2 regions of the Halalkalibacter sp. HAAS-P014 genome follow, and region 1 is predicted to be linked to the other one. Evidence: a T-box and tRNA genes for the amino acid it is inferred to sense, from the RefSeq annotation. Region 1 holds a T-box; the other holds one or more tRNA genes.
The links. A T-box is a leader RNA that pairs with one kind of tRNA and senses whether it is charged. The one in region 1 lies ahead of pheS (phenylalanine--tRNA ligase subunit alpha), so its partner is inferred to be a tRNA-Phe.
Positions count from the first base shown of each region.

Region 2: it has a tRNA-Phe gene. The T-box ahead of pheS (phenylalanine--tRNA ligase subunit alpha) is inferred to sense a tRNA for this amino acid. The anticodon was not compared.

Region 1 is NZ_JBWQTV010000022.1:8,872-17,400, reverse strand. Features, by position in the region: gene AC1FXZ_RS17765 (TVP38/TMEM64 family protein) at 1-86, shown strand, start outside; gene AC1FXZ_RS17760 (sigma-w pathway protein ysdB) at 177-557, opposite strand; gene AC1FXZ_RS17755 (dUTP diphosphatase) at 716-1,204, shown strand; gene AC1FXZ_RS17750 (M42 family metallopeptidase) at 1,292-2,377, shown strand; gene sspI (small acid-soluble spore protein SspI) at 2,462-2,668, opposite strand; gene AC1FXZ_RS17740 (TrmH family RNA methyltransferase) at 2,793-3,548, shown strand; T-box leader at 3,611-3,880, shown strand; gene pheS (phenylalanine--tRNA ligase subunit alpha) at 3,971-5,005, shown strand; gene pheT (phenylalanine--tRNA ligase subunit beta) at 5,018-7,444, shown strand; gene zapA (cell division protein ZapA) at 7,741-8,016, shown strand; gene AC1FXZ_RS17720 (CvpA family protein) at 8,018-8,529, shown strand, end outside.
Region 2 is NZ_JBWQTV010000019.1:39,585-48,113, reverse strand. Features, by position in the region: gene AC1FXZ_RS16470 (adenylosuccinate synthase) at 1-1,127, shown strand, start outside; tRNA gene AC1FXZ_RS16465 (tRNA-Lys) at 1,641-1,716, shown strand; tRNA gene AC1FXZ_RS16460 (tRNA-Glu) at 1,730-1,804, shown strand; tRNA gene AC1FXZ_RS16455 (tRNA-Asp) at 1,816-1,892, shown strand; tRNA gene AC1FXZ_RS16450 (tRNA-Phe) at 1,915-1,990, shown strand; tRNA gene AC1FXZ_RS16445 (tRNA-Thr) at 2,001-2,073, shown strand; gene AC1FXZ_RS16440 (peptidoglycan DD-metalloendopeptidase family protein) at 2,283-3,737, shown strand; gene yycF (response regulator YycF) at 3,887-4,597, shown strand; gene walK (cell wall metabolism sensor histidine kinase WalK) at 4,598-6,418, shown strand; gene AC1FXZ_RS16425 (YycH family regulatory protein) at 6,415-7,743, shown strand; gene AC1FXZ_RS16420 (two-component system regulatory protein YycI) at 7,745-8,518, shown strand.

The DNA.
Region 1 (8,529 bases):
TATTTTTAATGATTTTGTTTTTGTTTTTTCGAAAAAAGCGAACAAATATTAAGTGGGACGATTTCTTTTCTCCTAAAAATTCATAATAGCTTCATTTTAGTAGTTTACTATCTTTAAGCTACTAAAAAGGTGATGAGCATTTTAAAAATGTTCATCACCTTTACTTTTAGGTGGATTTATTTACGCAGTAACTCTTTTATAGGACTTTTCCATTCCACTTTTGCATTTGGATAACGCAAGTGAATATCATCTTCAATAAATTGAAAGTCCTCTTTCGATAAGCCAGTTAACTGATCAGTGCGCTTTGCCCATACATAAATCGAGACAATTTCAAAAGCTTGATCGGTTGTCCCTAAGTACTTTTCCCCTTCAAACATGACACCTTTGTACGTAATGAGGAAATTTTTTCGTACATCTTTGTGGTCATCAAAGAAGAAATAGTGCTTACGTTCGTGTGCATGTTCTAGTTTACGTCGTGGATGAAACAAATACTTAAAGGCGCTGTATGCAAGGACGATTAACGCAATTAATAACAATAAGCGAAATAAAATAACCATAATCAATTTCCTCCTTATGAGGTACCAATGCATGTATTTTGATTTTGACACATTTTACTAATATAAGTAAAGACCTCTACTTTATATACGAACGACTTTACATTTGGTTACGTCTTTTTTAATAACAATTGTTATACTATAGAAAAAGGAGAAAAATGATGGATATTATAAAATTATTCGCGATACAAAAACAACTAAATGACCGAATTGTCGAAGAACACAACTTGCAAAATGTTGACTTATTTAATGAAAAACTGCTTGCCTTTATTGTAGAAGTAAGCGAATTAGCGAATGAAACACGATGCTTTAAATATTGGAGCAAAAAACCATCATCAGAGCGAAGTGTTGTTTTAGAGGAGTATGTAGATGGTTTGCATTTCGTGTTAACACTTGGTTTAGCACTCGACTATACTGATGTTGAAATCAAAGATGAGTATAGAGAAGAACTAAGTCTAACAGAACAATTTCTACTTATTATAAAACGAGGTTATCAGTTAGGGGAAATCCAATCAAAAGAATCATATCAACTGTTGGTTGCCTCATTTTTAACATTAGGGCAACAATTAGGGTTTACTCGAATTGAGATTGAACAATCATATTTAGAGAAGAATAAAGTGAACCACGAGCGACAAGATAGAGGATACTAATTTCATTACTTATCCAATTTATTTGAGTAACGAAATAACTTTCTGTATACTAAACATGAAAATGAAGTTAGGAGGCTGTAACGCGTAATGACGAATCTAGATGAGCGATTACAAATGTTAAAAGATTTAACAGATGCCAATGGTGTGCCAGGTAATGAGAAAGAAGCTCGTGAAGTAATGACGAAATACATAACCCCTTTTGCAGATGAAGTTACAACGGATAAACTAGGTAGCCTTATTGCTAAGAAAACGGGCCTTGCTGATGGACCGAAAATTATGGTTGCTGGCCACTTGGATGAAGTTGGGTTTATGGTTACAAGTATTGATGATAAAGGTTTTCTACGCTTTCAAACGGTCGGTGGATGGTGGGAGCAGGTCATGTTAGCTCAGCGTGTAACAGTCATGACGAAAAATGGCAATATCCCTGGAGTTATTGGGTCAAAGCCCCCACATATTCTTGCACCTGAAGCGCGTAAAAAGCCAGTCGATAAAAAAGACATGTTTATTGACATTGGTGCAACGAGTAAAGAAGAAGCGATAGAGTTTGGCGTCCGTCCTGGTGATTCTGTCGTTCCTGTTTGTGAGTTTACCGTTATGAAAAATGAGAAATTACTAATGGCGAAGGCTTGGGATAATCGAATTGGTTGTGCTATAGCAATTGATGTTTTGAGAGGGCTACAAGGTCAAGACCATCCAAATGTCGTTTATGGAGTGGGGACTGTTCAAGAAGAAGTAGGCCTACGTGGGGCTAGGACGTCTGCCCATTTAATTGAACCGGATATCGGTTTTGGCGTTGACGTAGGAATTGCAGGTGATACACCAGGTGTGACTGAGAAAGAAGCGCTTGCGAAAATGGGAGAAGGTCCACAAATCGTTTTATATGATGCTTCTATGATCTCACATAAAGGTTTACGCGACTTTGTGACAGATACAGCTGATGAGCATAACATCCCTTATCAATTTGACTCAATGGCTGGTGGCGGTACAGATTCAGGTGCGATTCACTTAACTGCTAACGGTGTACCTGCATTATCAATTACCGTTGCAACTCGTTACATTCACACTCATGCTGCAATGCTTCATCGAGATGACTATGAAAATGCGGTGAAGTTAATCGTAGAAGTGATTAAGAAATTAGACAGAGATACCGTTAATAAGATTACATTTGAATAAGCTTTAACGAAAGGGGGGTGCCAAAGGTCTGATCTTGACCTTTAGCACCCCTATTATTGCTCTTGAAATAACCTTTTTAGCTTATTATTGGAGACCTTGGCTAATTTGTTGACAAACTGCATCTTTTTGCTCTTCACTAGCGTTTTTCCAAAATACTTCAAACATGACGCCGAGGCCTGGCAGCATTTTCTCTTCGCCTCGTTGTACAGCATCTACAATAGTCGCTTCAACTTCTTGTTCTGAATTTCCTTGAATATTTGACAAGATCGCACCACGTAAGTTAAATCCCATTTGGAACACTCCCTTATTATAGTTTAATGAAACTACTTATAGTATGGATCAGCATTGACTGGATTATAACGAAAAAAATGGGTAGAATGATGAAATAAGATAGAAGCTGTTAAAGGAGTAGAGCATGAAACGAATTGATTCAATTAAAAATGAACATGTGAAACGATGGAAGAAACTACATACTAAAAAAGGAAGAGAGACGTTAGGACGTTTTCTTGTCGAGGGATATCACCTTGTCGAAGAGGCAATAAAGGCCGAAATGGCCGTTGAATACATTTTAATGACAGAAGGAGCCAATCCTCCACAAACTATGAAGATACAGGATCAAGACGTGATTCTAATTAGTGAACAAGTCATGAAAGAGCTTTCTGAGACTAAGACGCCACAAGGAATTGCGGCTGTTTGCTTGATCCCAACTGCACCAAAGGTTGAAAAGTTGGATGGACAATATTTACTATTAGACCGAATTCAAGACCCAGGGAACCTAGGTACGATGATTCGTACAGCAGATGCAGCAGGAATGACGGGGGTGATTCTTGGTGAAGGGAGTGTAGACATTTTTAATAGTAAGGTCGTACGAGCTTCTCAAGGATCAATCTTTCATTTGCCTGTTATGAGAGGAGAGCTAGAGAATTGGATTACAACTTTTCAGGACTCATCAATACCTGTGTTTGGAACGGCTTTAAAAGAAGCAAGCTCTTACACTGCGATTGAACCTCAAAATCATTTTGCTTTAATCATGGGGAATGAGGGGGAAGGAGTTTCTAGTTCCTTACTCGAACAGACTGATCAGAATATCTACATACCAATCTATGGACAAGCGGAATCATTAAATGTTTCGGTAGCAACTGGTATTTTGCTCTATCATTTAAAAGGATAATTGAAAAAGTCAGTTGCATCGCGTGAATATATTCACTATAATAAATAATCAAGAAAATATTTCTAAATGCAAAGAAAGAGAGTAGTACGTTTTTATCCACCATTCAGGGAAAAAGTGCCTTAGACTGCAAGCATTTTTATGGAAGGGAAAACTGAATTCACTCTGGAGCAGGCACTGGACCACAAATATTTTGTGAAGGTGTCCCGGTTTATAACCGTTAACACAATGAAGATAATGAGCATAGCTGTATGAGGTCTGGCAGTTTGAATTGACACTCTACACACAGCTTTCTCTCATTAATAAGGGTGGTACCACGAGTCTTCGTCCCTTTTGCGGGAGCGAAGGCTCTTTATTTTGAGATTTTTTCTCTGATAGTCGTGTCAGCGTTTGAAATGAACTATCAATCTAAAGGAGGCAAAATAATGCGTGAACGATTAGAAGCTTTGCAGGAGGAAGCTCTTGCAAAGGTTGCAGCTGCTGAAGATGTAAAAGCATTGCAGGATGTGAGGGTTGCTTATTTAGGTAAAAAGGGGCCGATTACAGAAGTATTAAGAGGCATGGGCAAACTATCACCAGAAGAGCGCCCAGTCATTGGGCAAATGGCAAATGATGTTCGTGATGTGATTAAAGAACAAGTCGAACAAAAAGAAAAAGAACTTGAAAGAGCAGCAATTGAACAACAACTTGCTAGTGAAAGTATAGATGTAACATTGCCAGGACGCCCTGTTCAGGGAGGATCGACTCATCCATTAACACAAGTTGTTGAAGAAGTCGAAGAGGCATTTTTAGGACTGGGATTCTCAGTTGCTGAAGGACCGGAAGTCGAAGTGGATTATTACAATTTTGAAGCATTAAATCTACCGAAAGACCATCCGGCGCGAGATATGCAAGATTCCTTTTACTTTACAGAAGAACTATTATTACGTACTCATACATCTCCTGTGCAAGCAAGAACGATGGAAATACATAAAGGACAAGGTCCTGTGAAAGTTATCTGTCCAGGGAAAGTGTTTCGCCGTGATGATGATGATGCAACGCATTCTCACCAATTCATGCAAATTGAAGGCTTATTCGTCGATGAGAATGTACGGATGAGTGATTTAAAAGGAGTGCTTGAACAATTTGCGAAGTCATTTTTTGGGGAAGATCGTAACATTCGTTTGCGTCCAAGTTTCTTCCCGTTTACTGAACCATCAGTAGAAGTCGATGTTTCTTGTGGGATGTGCTTAGGCAAAGGTTGCCGTGTTTGTAAACAGTCTGGTTGGATTGAGGTATTAGGTGCCGGAATGGTTCACCCACGGGTTTTGGAAATGAGTGGGTTTGATTCGACAAAATATAGTGGCTTTGCGTTTGGAATGGGTGTAGAGCGCTTAGCGATGTTAAAGTACGACATTGATGATATTCGTCATTTCTATACAAATGATATGCGTTTTCTAGCGCAGTTCAAACGGGTGTAAGGAGGAGTATAAATGTTAGTCTCTTATAAGTGGTTACAAGATTATATCGATGTAAAAGACCTTTCTGCACGCGACATCGCAGAAAAAATGACTCGTGGTGGGATTGAGATTGATTTTGTGCATCAATTAAACCAAGGAGTGTCAGGCGTAGTTGTTGGTCATGTGAAAGAATGTGAGCGACATCCGAATGCCGATAAGTTAAATGTTTGTCAAGTAGATATTGGCGAGGAAGAGCTTGTACAAATTATCTGTGGGGCACCGAACGTAGCTGCTGGACAACATGTCGCTGTTGCGAAGGTAGGAGCTGTTCTGCCTGGAAACTTTAAAATAAAAAAAGCAAAACTCCGTGGCGAAGTATCACAAGGAATGATTTGCTCCTTGCAAGAACTCGGAATCGAGACCAAGCTTGTACAAAAGGAGTTTTCTGAAGGAATCTATGTTTTTAACGATCCAGTTGAAGTAGGAAGTGACGCCCTAGCTGCTCTTAACCTAGATGATGAAGTTTTAGAGTTAGATTTAACTCCTAACCGTGCAGATTGTCTAAATATGTTAGGAGTTGCTTATGAGGTTGGTGCTCTATATGAACGTGAAGTAACACTCCCTTCAATTGATGTAGTGACAAATGATGAACAGGCATCTGATTATATCGATGTTCAAGTAGAAGCGACAGAGGACAACCCGTATTATGGAGCCATTATTATCAAAAACGTTAAAGTTGGTACGTCTCCACTTTGGTTACAAAATCGTCTTATGGCAGCTGGAATTCGACCAATTAGCAATGTGGTGGATGTTACTAACTATGTATTGCTTGAATACGGTCAACCACTTCATGCGTTTGATTACGATCGTTTCGGTTCAAAAGAGGTTTTGGTACGTCGCGCTCATGATGGCGAGAAAATCATCACATTAGATGATCAAGAGCGTACACTTACTGGGGATCATCTTGTTATTACAAATGGACAGGAACCAGTAGCGATCGCTGGTGTTATGGGGGGAGCAACTTCTGAAGTTCATGAAGGAACGACAACGGTTCTATTAGAGGCAGCTTATTTTAAAGGAGCTACTATTCGTAAAGCATCACGTGATTTAGGACTGAGAAGTGACGCAAGTACAAGGTATGAAAAAGGAGTCGATCAAGACCGTGTACTTGCAGCAGGAAGACGAGCTGCTGCACTGATTGCTGAGTTAACAGGTGGAACGATTGTTTCTGGTGTAGTAGAAAAAGATGTTTTGTCATATGAGATGGCAACCGTACGCCTTGATCTTGAACGGGTAAACAATCGTCTAGGAATGAATGTTACGATTGAAGAAGCAGCATCATTCATGTCGCGTCTAGGGTTTACGTATGAACAAGATGGCACTGTTCTGAACGTAACGATTCCATCACGCCGTTCCGATATCCAAATTGAAGAAGATTTAATGGAAGAAGTAGCGAGATTATATGGTTATGATCACATTCCGACAACTCTTCCACAAGGTGCGACCACACAAGGTACATTAACAGACTATCAGAAAAAGAGACGCCATGTTCGACGCGTTCTTGAAAGCTCTGGTTTATCCCAAGTCATCACTTATTCGTTAACAAGTCCTGAAAAAGCAAAAGGGTTTGCATTTGAAACAAATCAAACATCACCAGTTCGTTTAGCGATGCCAATGAGTGAAGATCGAAGTACGATGCGTACAAGCCTAATTCCACATTTATTTGATGTGTTGAGCTATAACGTTAATCGTAAAAATCAAGATGTACATGTTTTTGAAGTGGGTTCAATCTTTCTATCGGATGAAGAAACATTAACGAAACAACCAACGGAACGAGAGATGGTTGCCGGTGCACTAACAGGGCTATGGCATGAACATAGCTGGCAAGGTGAGAAAAAAGCTGTAGATTTCTTTGTTGTAAAGGGGATTCTAGAAGGGACATTTAAACAATTAGGAGTTCTCGACCAAATTGTGTTTGAACAAGCAAAAATGCCTGATCTGCACCCGGGAAGAACAGCACTTGTAAAACTAGATGGGAAAGAAATCGGTTTTATTGGACAAGTTCATCCAGCCTTGCAAAGAGAGTTAGGGATAAAAGAGACATATGTGTTTGAACTAGAATTAGAGTCAATGTTAACGTTTAAGTCTCAACCAGTGACGTATCAAACGCTCCCTCGTTATCCGGCAATTGTTCGTGATATTGCTCTTGTTGTCGACACACACCGTACAGCAGGAGAAGTCGAAGCTGTTATCCATTGGGCTGGTGGAGAACTGTTAAAAGATGTTCGTCTCTTTGATTTATATGAAGGTGAACATATGGAAGAAGGAAAGAAATCACTTGCATTCTCGTTAACATACCTTGATCCTGAAGGAACGTTAACCGATGAAGAGGTGACAAAAGCTCATACTAAAGTGTTAAAAATGTTAGAAGAGCATGTTGACGCAACGTTACGTGCATAATATTATAAAAAAAGGCTATTGAGTCATTGTTTTGATATGCTCAATAGCCTTTTTTATGTTAAAAATTATTTTCATTTTATAAAAAATATTGTGTGGACAAGATACGACATGGCATATTTTTTTGAAATCACTAATACTTATTCCTTCGAGGGTTGCTCAATTGTAGTAAGACCCTCGTTTTGTCCTATTTTTAAAACACTATGTTTTCATAACTGAACCTTCATGTTATGATAGAAGATGGTATTTTTATGACATATTTCAACATGCATCTTGATTTAGGATAGGAGGCTTTTTCCGTGGCAAAGCAAAAAGAAAAGCAACGGATCACTGTTTCAATATATGGTCAACAGTATACAGTCGTCGGTGAAGAGCCTCCGACATATGTAAAAGAAGTGGCTCATATAGTGGATCAGAAAATGAAGGAAATAAAAAAAAGAAATCCGTATTTAGATACAACACGTTTGGCTGTTTTAACAGCTGTTAATATTGTTGATGATTATATGAAGTTAAAAAAAGAAAATGAAATGTTAAAAGAAAACGTCAACGAAGAAAGAACGACAGGAGAAGATTAACATGCTTAGTTTTCTAATTCTATTTATCTTATTTTGTAGTTTCTTTATTGGTAGAAGAAGAGGATTCATTCTTCAAATCATCCATTTGCTAAGTTTTATTATAGCTATCTTTATCGCATATACTTATTTTAGAGAATTAGCCGTATATATTAGGCTTTGGGTGCCGTATCCCCAAATTTCCTCGGATAGTGCAGTTGGAATGATCATAAATTCGTTTGATGCTGAAGGAGTATACTATTCAGGTATTGCGTTTGCAATCTTGTTTTTTGCTACGAAAATTCTCCTTCATATACTAGGATCTATGTTAGATTTCCTAGCGCATTTGCCAATTTTACGGTCTGTCAATCGGCTCTTGGGTGGGATCTTATGCTTTATAGAGACGTATTTAATTTTATTCATCGTTCTCTTTGTTGCAGCCCTCTTACCTATCGAGTTTGTTCAAGAAATGATACAACGGTCAATCGTTGTTCAAGTCATGCTTAATCATACTCCATTTCTATCGGATTGGTTAAA
Region 2 (8,529 bases), on a different contig from region 1:
TAATACCATCTGGGATTTTTTACAAAGAAAAAAGCTGTGTAATTGGTAACGGAATGGTTATTGACCCGAAAGCACTTATTGAAGAGTTGGCTTATTTACACGAACGCAATGTTGATACGAGCAACTTGCGTATTAGCAACCGAGCTCATGTGATTCTTCCTTATCACTTGAAGTTAGATATCGTAGAAGAAGAGCGTAAAGGCGCTAACAAAATCGGAACGACGAAAAAAGGGATCGGCCCAGCATATATGGATAAAGCAGCTCGTATTGGTATTCGAATTGCTGACTTACTTGATAAAGAAGTATTTGAGGAAAAATTAGAGCGTAACTTAGAAGAGAAAAATCGCCTTTTTGAAAAATACTATGAAGTTGAAGGATTTACAAAAGAAGAAATTCTTGATGAGTACTATGAGTATGGACAACAAATCGCACAATATGTTTGTGACACATCTGTTGTCTTAAATGATGCACTGGACGACGGACGTCGCGTTTTATTTGAAGGTGCTCAAGGCGTAATGCTTGATATTGATCAAGGGACATATCCATTTGTTACATCTTCAAATCCAATTGCAGGAGGAGTAACAATTGGTTCTGGTGTTGGACCAGCAAAAATCAACCATGTTGTTGGGGTATCGAAGGCATATACAACTCGAGTTGGCGACGGGCCATTTCCAACTGAACTGCATGATGAAATTGGTGACAATATTCGAGAAGTAGGGAACGAATATGGAACAACAACTGGTCGCCCACGCCGTGTAGGTTGGTTTGATAGTGTTGTTGTTAGACATGCACGTCGGGTAAGTGGACTTACGGATTTATCTTTAAACTCAATTGATGTGTTAACGGGTATCAAAACACTAAAGATCTGTACAGCTTATAAATACCGTGGTGAGATCATGGAAGAATTCCCTGCTAGCTTAAAAGTTCTTGCAGAATGTGAACCAGTGTATGAAGAGCTTCCTGGTTGGGAAGAAGATATAACGGGAGTCAAATCTTTAGATGAACTACCAATAAATGCACGCCACTATATAGAACGCGTATCACAACTAACAGGCATCCCACTAACAATCTTCTCAGTAGGACCAGACCGCAACCAAACAAACCTAGTACGCGGAGTCTTTGCATAGCTTTAATAAAAAGGCCGCTCTTGCCTTTTTATTAAAGCGTCGCAATGAGCGAAGCCGTTGTAATGTCTTAAAGCCTTTTGAGCGACCTTCTCAAAAGGCGCACAACGAGCGAAGCCATTGCAACCATGTTCGCACAAATAAAGGGTAAAAGGCCGGTTTTGCTTTTTTATGAAACGAAGCAATGAGCGAAATCGCTGCCATGTCTTAAAGCCTTTTGAGCGACCTTCTCAAAAGGCGCACAACGAGCGAAGCCATTGCAACCATGTTCGCACAAATAAAGGGTAAAAGGCCGCTCTTGCCTTTTTATTAAAGCTTGCATCTTTCCTTATTTTTCGCTATTCTATAATAAGTTCCGACAAAAAAATTAGTTTCAAAAAAAATTATAAAAAACCTTGCATTAGAGAAAATGACATGGTATTATAAATCTTGTCGCTAAGAGGTAAGACAAGCGCGACGACGGAGAGTATCATTACTGGTAACAGGATGAACAACATCCAAGAAAACAACAAGCAAGAGCCATTAGCTCAGTTGGTAGAGCATCTGACTTTTAATCAGAGGGTCGAAGGTTCGAGTCCTTCATGGCTCACCACTTTTTATTAAGTGGCCCGTTGGTCAAGCGGTTAAGACACCGCCCTTTCACGGCGGTAACACGGGTTCGAATCCCGTACGGGTCACCATTTATTTATTAGGTCCGGTAGTTCAGTTGGTTAGAATGCCTGCCTGTCACGCAGGAGGTCGCGGGTTCGAGTCCCGTCCGGACCGCCACTTAATTTAATATAGTATGTATGGCTCAGTAGCTCAGTCGGTAGAGCAATGGACTGAAAATCCATGTGTCGGCGGTTCGATTCCGTCCTGAGCCACCATTTTCTATTTGCCGGCCTAGCTCAATTGGTAGAGCAACTGACTTGTAATCAGTAGGTTGGGGGTTCAAGTCCTCTGGCCGGCACTCAAATCCGTGTGGAAATTCCGTGCGGATTTTTTATTTTGTCAAGATTTCCTAAAATATCCAAGAATATGACAAGTGTATTACAATCCCTTGTCTTTTTGTTACATGACTTTTATTAAAAGATAAGTATGCTAAAATGAGAAAGTTGACTATGTTGTCACGTATAGGTTTATATAGATAAATAGTTGTTTTGGTTTTAGGAGGAGAACATGTTAGTTGCAAAGATACATACGAAACGACCTATAAAAGGATTTCCCTTTAATGTTTTTTTTCAAACATTTATAGCCTTTTTGCTAGTTGCAATGGTAGCATTCGCTAGCCCTACGAAAGCTGAAGATCAATCGTTCATCCATACACTCTATCACGTTTATGTTGATGAAACGTACGTTGGAGTTTTGCAAGATGATCAACTTGTCTATGACTATTTTGACTTGATGGAAGAAAAGTACGAGAAAGATTACCCTGACCTTTCATTAAAATTAGGCGAAAATGTTCAAGTGATTCCTGAGTTTGTATTCCATGAAGGAACAGAAGAGGAAGAAAAGGAAGTTTTAACTGTTTTAGAAGAAGAACTTACCATTAAAGCCAAAGTTATTGCGCTAACAATTGATGAAAAACCAGTTGTTTATTTAGCGAATGAAGAAGATGCAAAAGAAACATTGCAGAAGTTAATTACACAGTATATAGATGAAGACCAGTACAGTGATTATATAGAAGAGAAAGTTGAAGAGAGCGAGATAAAAGTTGGAGAAGAACTACTAACGGAAGTTACTCTAACTGAGGAAATTGAGGAAGAAGAGGTTATTACTAACCCAGAAGATGTTCTATCTGTTGAAGAAGCGATCCAAAAGTTAAACAAAGGTGTATTAGAAGAGAAGCCGTACACGGTTAAAGAAGGGGATGTATTAGGGTCAATTGCTAGTGACCATAATCTATCAGTCTCTGAATTAATTGATATAAATAAGGATTTAAATGAGGACAGCTTGCTGCAAATTGGGCAAGAGATTAAAGTAACAGCATATGAGCCATTAGTAGAAGTTGTTGCAACTCATATTGAAAAAGTAGAAGAAGAGATTCCTTATCAAACTGAAGTCATTGAGGATGACTCAATGTTTAAAGGGGAAGAAGAAGTTACTCAAGAAGGACGCGAAGGGAAACAAGTAGTTGAATATGAAATTACTGAACAAAATGGTAGTATCGTTAAACGCGAAGTTCTCTCCGAGGAAGTAACAGAAGAACCTGTGAAAAGGGTTATTAAAAAAGGTACGAAGGTAATGCCATCACGTGGGTCAGGGACGCTTGCTTGGCCAGCTGTTGGAGGATATATTTCTAGTTACCAAGGTATGCGTTGGGGACGATTCCATCGTGGAATTGACATTGCTAGACCGAGTAATTATGACATTCTAGCTGCTGATAATGGGACTGTCTCTTTTGCCGGGACTCAAGGTGGTTATGGCAACTTAGTTAGAATTAATCATAATAATGGAATGGAAACACTGTACGCTCATTTAGACTCTATTGATGTTCAAGTTGGTCAAACGGTATCAAGAGGACAAAAAATAGGTGTAATGGGGCAAACAGGTAATTCGACAGGGATACACTTACATTTTGAGGTTTATGAAAATGGTCAATTAAAAGACCCAATGAATTATTTAGATAGATAATCGAAATCGCTCCTACTCTGTGGGGGCGATTTCTATTGGAATGAGGAAAAAGTTGCAAATTACTAGTTTGCAGTCGAACGAGCAACGAGACGTTACAGCATGTGTTAGAATGTAAGAAAAGACTATTAGCGACGGGAGCGATCTGCAAAATGGAAAAGCGCATTTTAGTTGTAGATGATGAAAGACCAATAGCAGATATATTAAAGTTCAACCTTGAAAAAGAGGGTTATGAAGTAATTTGTGCGAATGACGGTTTAGAGGCGATTGAACTAGCAATAAAGGAAAAGCCTGATCTTATTTTGCTCGATATTATGCTTCCTCATAAAGATGGGATGGAAGTGTGCAGGGAAGTTAGAAAAGAGTCTGAAGTACCAATCATTATGCTAACAGCGAAAGATTCAGAGATCGACAAGGTTCTTGGACTGGAACTAGGGGCAGATGATTATGTCACTAAGCCGTTTAGTACACGTGAACTATTAGCAAGGGTGAAAGCCAATTTACGTAGGCAACAAACGAATACGGAAGAAGCGAATCCTCAAAAAGAGATTATTGTTGGTGATTTAATAATCTATCCAGATGCGTACCAAGTAAAAAGACGGGGAGAAGCGATTGACTTGACGCATCGTGAATTTGAGTTGATTCATTATCTTGCAAGACATTTGGAGCAAGTTATGACGCGAGAACATTTATTGCAAGCAGTTTGGGGTTATGATTACTTTGGCGATGTTCGTACGGTAGATGTTACGGTACGTAGATTACGTGAAAAAGTTGAGGACAACCCTAGCTACCCAGTGTGGATTATTACAAGACGAGGGGTAGGGTATTACCTTTCAACTCCTGAGCAAAAGGAACAATCATAGATGGATCGAAAAGTTGGCTTCTTTAAGTCGATCCAGTTTAAACTAATCATCATTTATGTGTTGATTATCTTTATTGCGATACAAATTATTGGTGTTTATTTTACAAGGCAGGTAGAAAGTCAATTGGTTTCAAATTACTTTGAAATGCTTGAGGAGCGAGCGAATTTGCTCGCTTATAATGTTGCCCAGGAAATGACTGAGAATAGAGATGATCGCAGTACATTAACGTCAAATATCAATGCATTGCTGCGAGACATTTTTGCAATTGAGCAATCCGAAGTACAAGTTATTGATCAAAACCGAGTTGTTGTTAGCACATCAAATTTCTCGAATAGACACCTTGTCGGACAACAAAGCACGGAAGTACGTGTCAAACGGGCGCTATTAGGGAATAAGGCAGAGGATGTGCTGCGTGATCCTGCTACAGGTCACCGAGTGCGCGTCCTTGCAGTACCGATTAAGTATGAAGATGAACAAGTTGGTGCTCTGTACATTGAGGCATCAATGGAAAGTGTCTATGACCAAATTAGGCAGATCAATCAAATACTAGTAAGTGGGACATTTATAGCACTTGTCATCTCTGTTATTTTAGTTATTCTTGTTGCTAAAACGATTACCAGACCGATTATGGATATGCGAAAACAGACGATGCGTATGAGCAGAGGCGATTTCACGAAACAAGTAAATGTGTATAGCTTCGATGAAATTGGGCAGTTAGCTACTTCTTTTAATGATTTGACCATGAGACTTCGAGATGCAACATTGACTCGTGACCGTGAACAAAAAAGGTTGAAGTCTGTCTTGACTCATATGACTGACGGGGTGATTGCGACCGATCAAACTGGGCGTATTATCTTAATGAATAAAAGAGCTGGTGAATTGTTAGATTTATCTAGTCATGCAGTGATGGGAAAATTGTTGCCTGACGTTCTTCGTTTGTCCGATAGCTTTGCTCTTTATGATTTATATGAGCACTCAGACTCAATCTTGCTTGATTTTAGCAATAAAGATGAGGAATATTTATTAGAAGCTCGTTTTTCGGTTATTCAGGAAGAGGATGGTCCTATTAATGGGTTAATTACCGTTTTACACGACGTAACTGAGCAAGAAAAGATTGAGCGTGATCGTCGAGAATTCGTTGCGAATGTTTCCCATGAACTGAGAACACCTCTGACAACGTTAAAAAGTTACTTAGAAGCACTCGAGGATGGTGCGATAAATGATAAGGAACTTGCCCCACGCTTCTTAAGTGTCACGCAAAATGAAACAGAACGGATGATTCGGCTCGTTAATGATTTATTGCAGCTATCAAAAATTGATAGTCATGATTATCAATTAACATTTAACTCAGTTGATTTCGGCATGTACTTGCATGAAATAATTGATCGGTTTGAGATGATTGCTGAGGATAAAGAGATAAAATTTGTTAGAAAGATATCACCAAAGCCAACATACGTTAGGATTGCTGCTGATAAAATGACTCAAGTATTAGACAATGTTATTTCAAATGCAATGAAATACTCGCCAGAAGGAGGCAATATTACAATTGCTATGCTCCATAAAGGCGAAAACTTGCAAATAAGTATTTCAGACCAAGGTATGGGAATTCCAAGAGAAAGTCAAACAAAAATCTTTAATCGTTTTTATCGGGTTGACAAGGCAAGAGCAAGAAGTGTCGGTGGGACAGGTCTTGGCCTTGCAATTGCTAAAGAGCTTATTCATGCCCATAAAGGAGAAATTTGGGCCGAAAGTGAGTATGGAAAGGGAACAACGATTTTTATTACACTTCCTTTAAAAACGCTAGAGGGGGGCAAGCGATGAACTATGAGCGTATAAAGTCTACGATTCTTATCGTTTTGATTGGCATAAGTATTATACTCACTTGGCAAGTTTATACGTTTCAACCTGATATAGCCCTTCTCGATGATACAGGTTCAAGGTATATTCCCGATCACTTGAATGAGGAACGAGAAGAACGGGCAATTGCCGATGTCATTTTACCAGAACAAATCATAATTCATCACCATAATGAACGTGCAATGATTCCGAGTGACTCTGAGAAGTTTGAGCAGCTCTTTAAGCAACTTTGTGATAAAAGTTTATATGAAATTGATCTGCTCCCAACCACTCCGTTTCCAAGGCAAGGAGAAGAAGGTGGTGTTGAAATGATCTTTTCTGCTCCGATCCCAACGGATGTGTTTTTGAGTCTTTTTGAGAAGAATGAAGAGGAAATTGTGATTCCACTTAATGAAGTGAGTCGATTATTTCTTTATGTTGATCAAAGTGAAAGGGTGCATATGCAGATTCTCTCAAGTGAGGATGAACGGGTTGTTGAGCTTGAAACGAGTTTATCTGTGGGCGAGTTTGAGGAATATGTACACGCAACCGATGAGTTTATAGCTGTAACAGCAGTAGCTGGTGTATCTTCCCCCTCTTCTCATTATAAAGAAGAGATTTATGTAACAACAGAACCTGTTCAAGTTGAAAGACTTTCTTTTGCAACAACACCATTATTAGCTGAGTATTATAAACAAGTTCTTTTTACAGATCCGAGTTCTGTAAAGTACTATCAGCAAACAGATGGGGAAGATTCATATACAGATGGCAATCGAATTATTACGATGCAAAATAGTGGCTTATTTATGGAATATATCAATCCCGTTTTCATAGAGACGCAAGATCGAAGTAGTAAACATATCGTGCAAAGTGGGTATGAGTTTATCAATGGCCATGGTGGATGGACAAATGATTATTATCTCTCAAGTTGGGGTTCATCAGACACTCGAGAGGAAGTGACGTTTCTCCTTCATATCAATGGGTACCCTGTTATCAATTTTGAAGGCCTAGGTCATATGGGGCTAGAAGTAAGTCGTTCAGGTACACAAATTGTTAATTACACAAGGCCATTATTTGAAATTGACAATTTACCGATAGATGCCAAAGAAACGATTGAGCTACCACCTGGTGTGGAAGTAATTGAACAATTAAAGAAGCAAGAGTTTTTTGAAGAGGACAGGCTGTCGAAGGTTGCTGTTGGTTATGAAATGATACAAAGGAATAGTTCATTTGTAACTGTAGAACCATATTGGTTTGTGCTCTACGGAAATAGGTGGCAAAAGGTAACTTTTGATGAGGATGGTGAATGATATGGATTGGAGTAGAACAAAGACGATATTCATTCTTACCTTCCTTTTTTTAAATATTTTCTTGACGTGGCAGCTAGTTGAAACCCATAATGTCAACCAAATCAGCATGATTACAGAGGCAACGATCCAAGAGGTACTTCGTGAAAATAATGTTACGATACAAGGTGAACTGCCAGAAGAAGATGGTCCTGGATTTCTTGTCATAGGTAAGAATACGGTTCTATCGAAAGACGAAGTCCCTTCTATTGATCAACAAAAAATAGATGTATTAGATGAACAAATTGTTATTTCTGAATTAAAAGAGCCGGTACCATTGTCTCGTGAGGATTTTTCTCTGCAGCTGAATTCATTTTTGGCCGGGTATGTATACAATGGTGAGGACTATCTATTTAGTAGTTTTGATTCTGAGAAAAATCGCATCTTTTTGAATCAAAGGTACGGTGATAAGGTGGCTCATTCGTTTGATGATGAGCCTTTAGTCATTCAATTAAATGAAGATATGCAAATTACTAGCTATCAACAAAGGTATCTTCAGTTTGAAGAGCAAGACGGGGAAGAGCGGGAAATGCTTTCAAGTTTAAAAGCGATAGAAGTGTTAATGAACGATCAACTAGTTCGTATGAATTCTACGATTACGGATATCGAGTTTGGATATTATAGTTTTTTTAGTCCTACTGGAGATGTACAAGTATTTGCACCAATGTGGCGTGTGACTGTAGATGAGGAAACGTATTTGGTCCATGCTATTGGAGGGTCTGTGCAGCAAGTTACGTAGTAGGGAGAGGG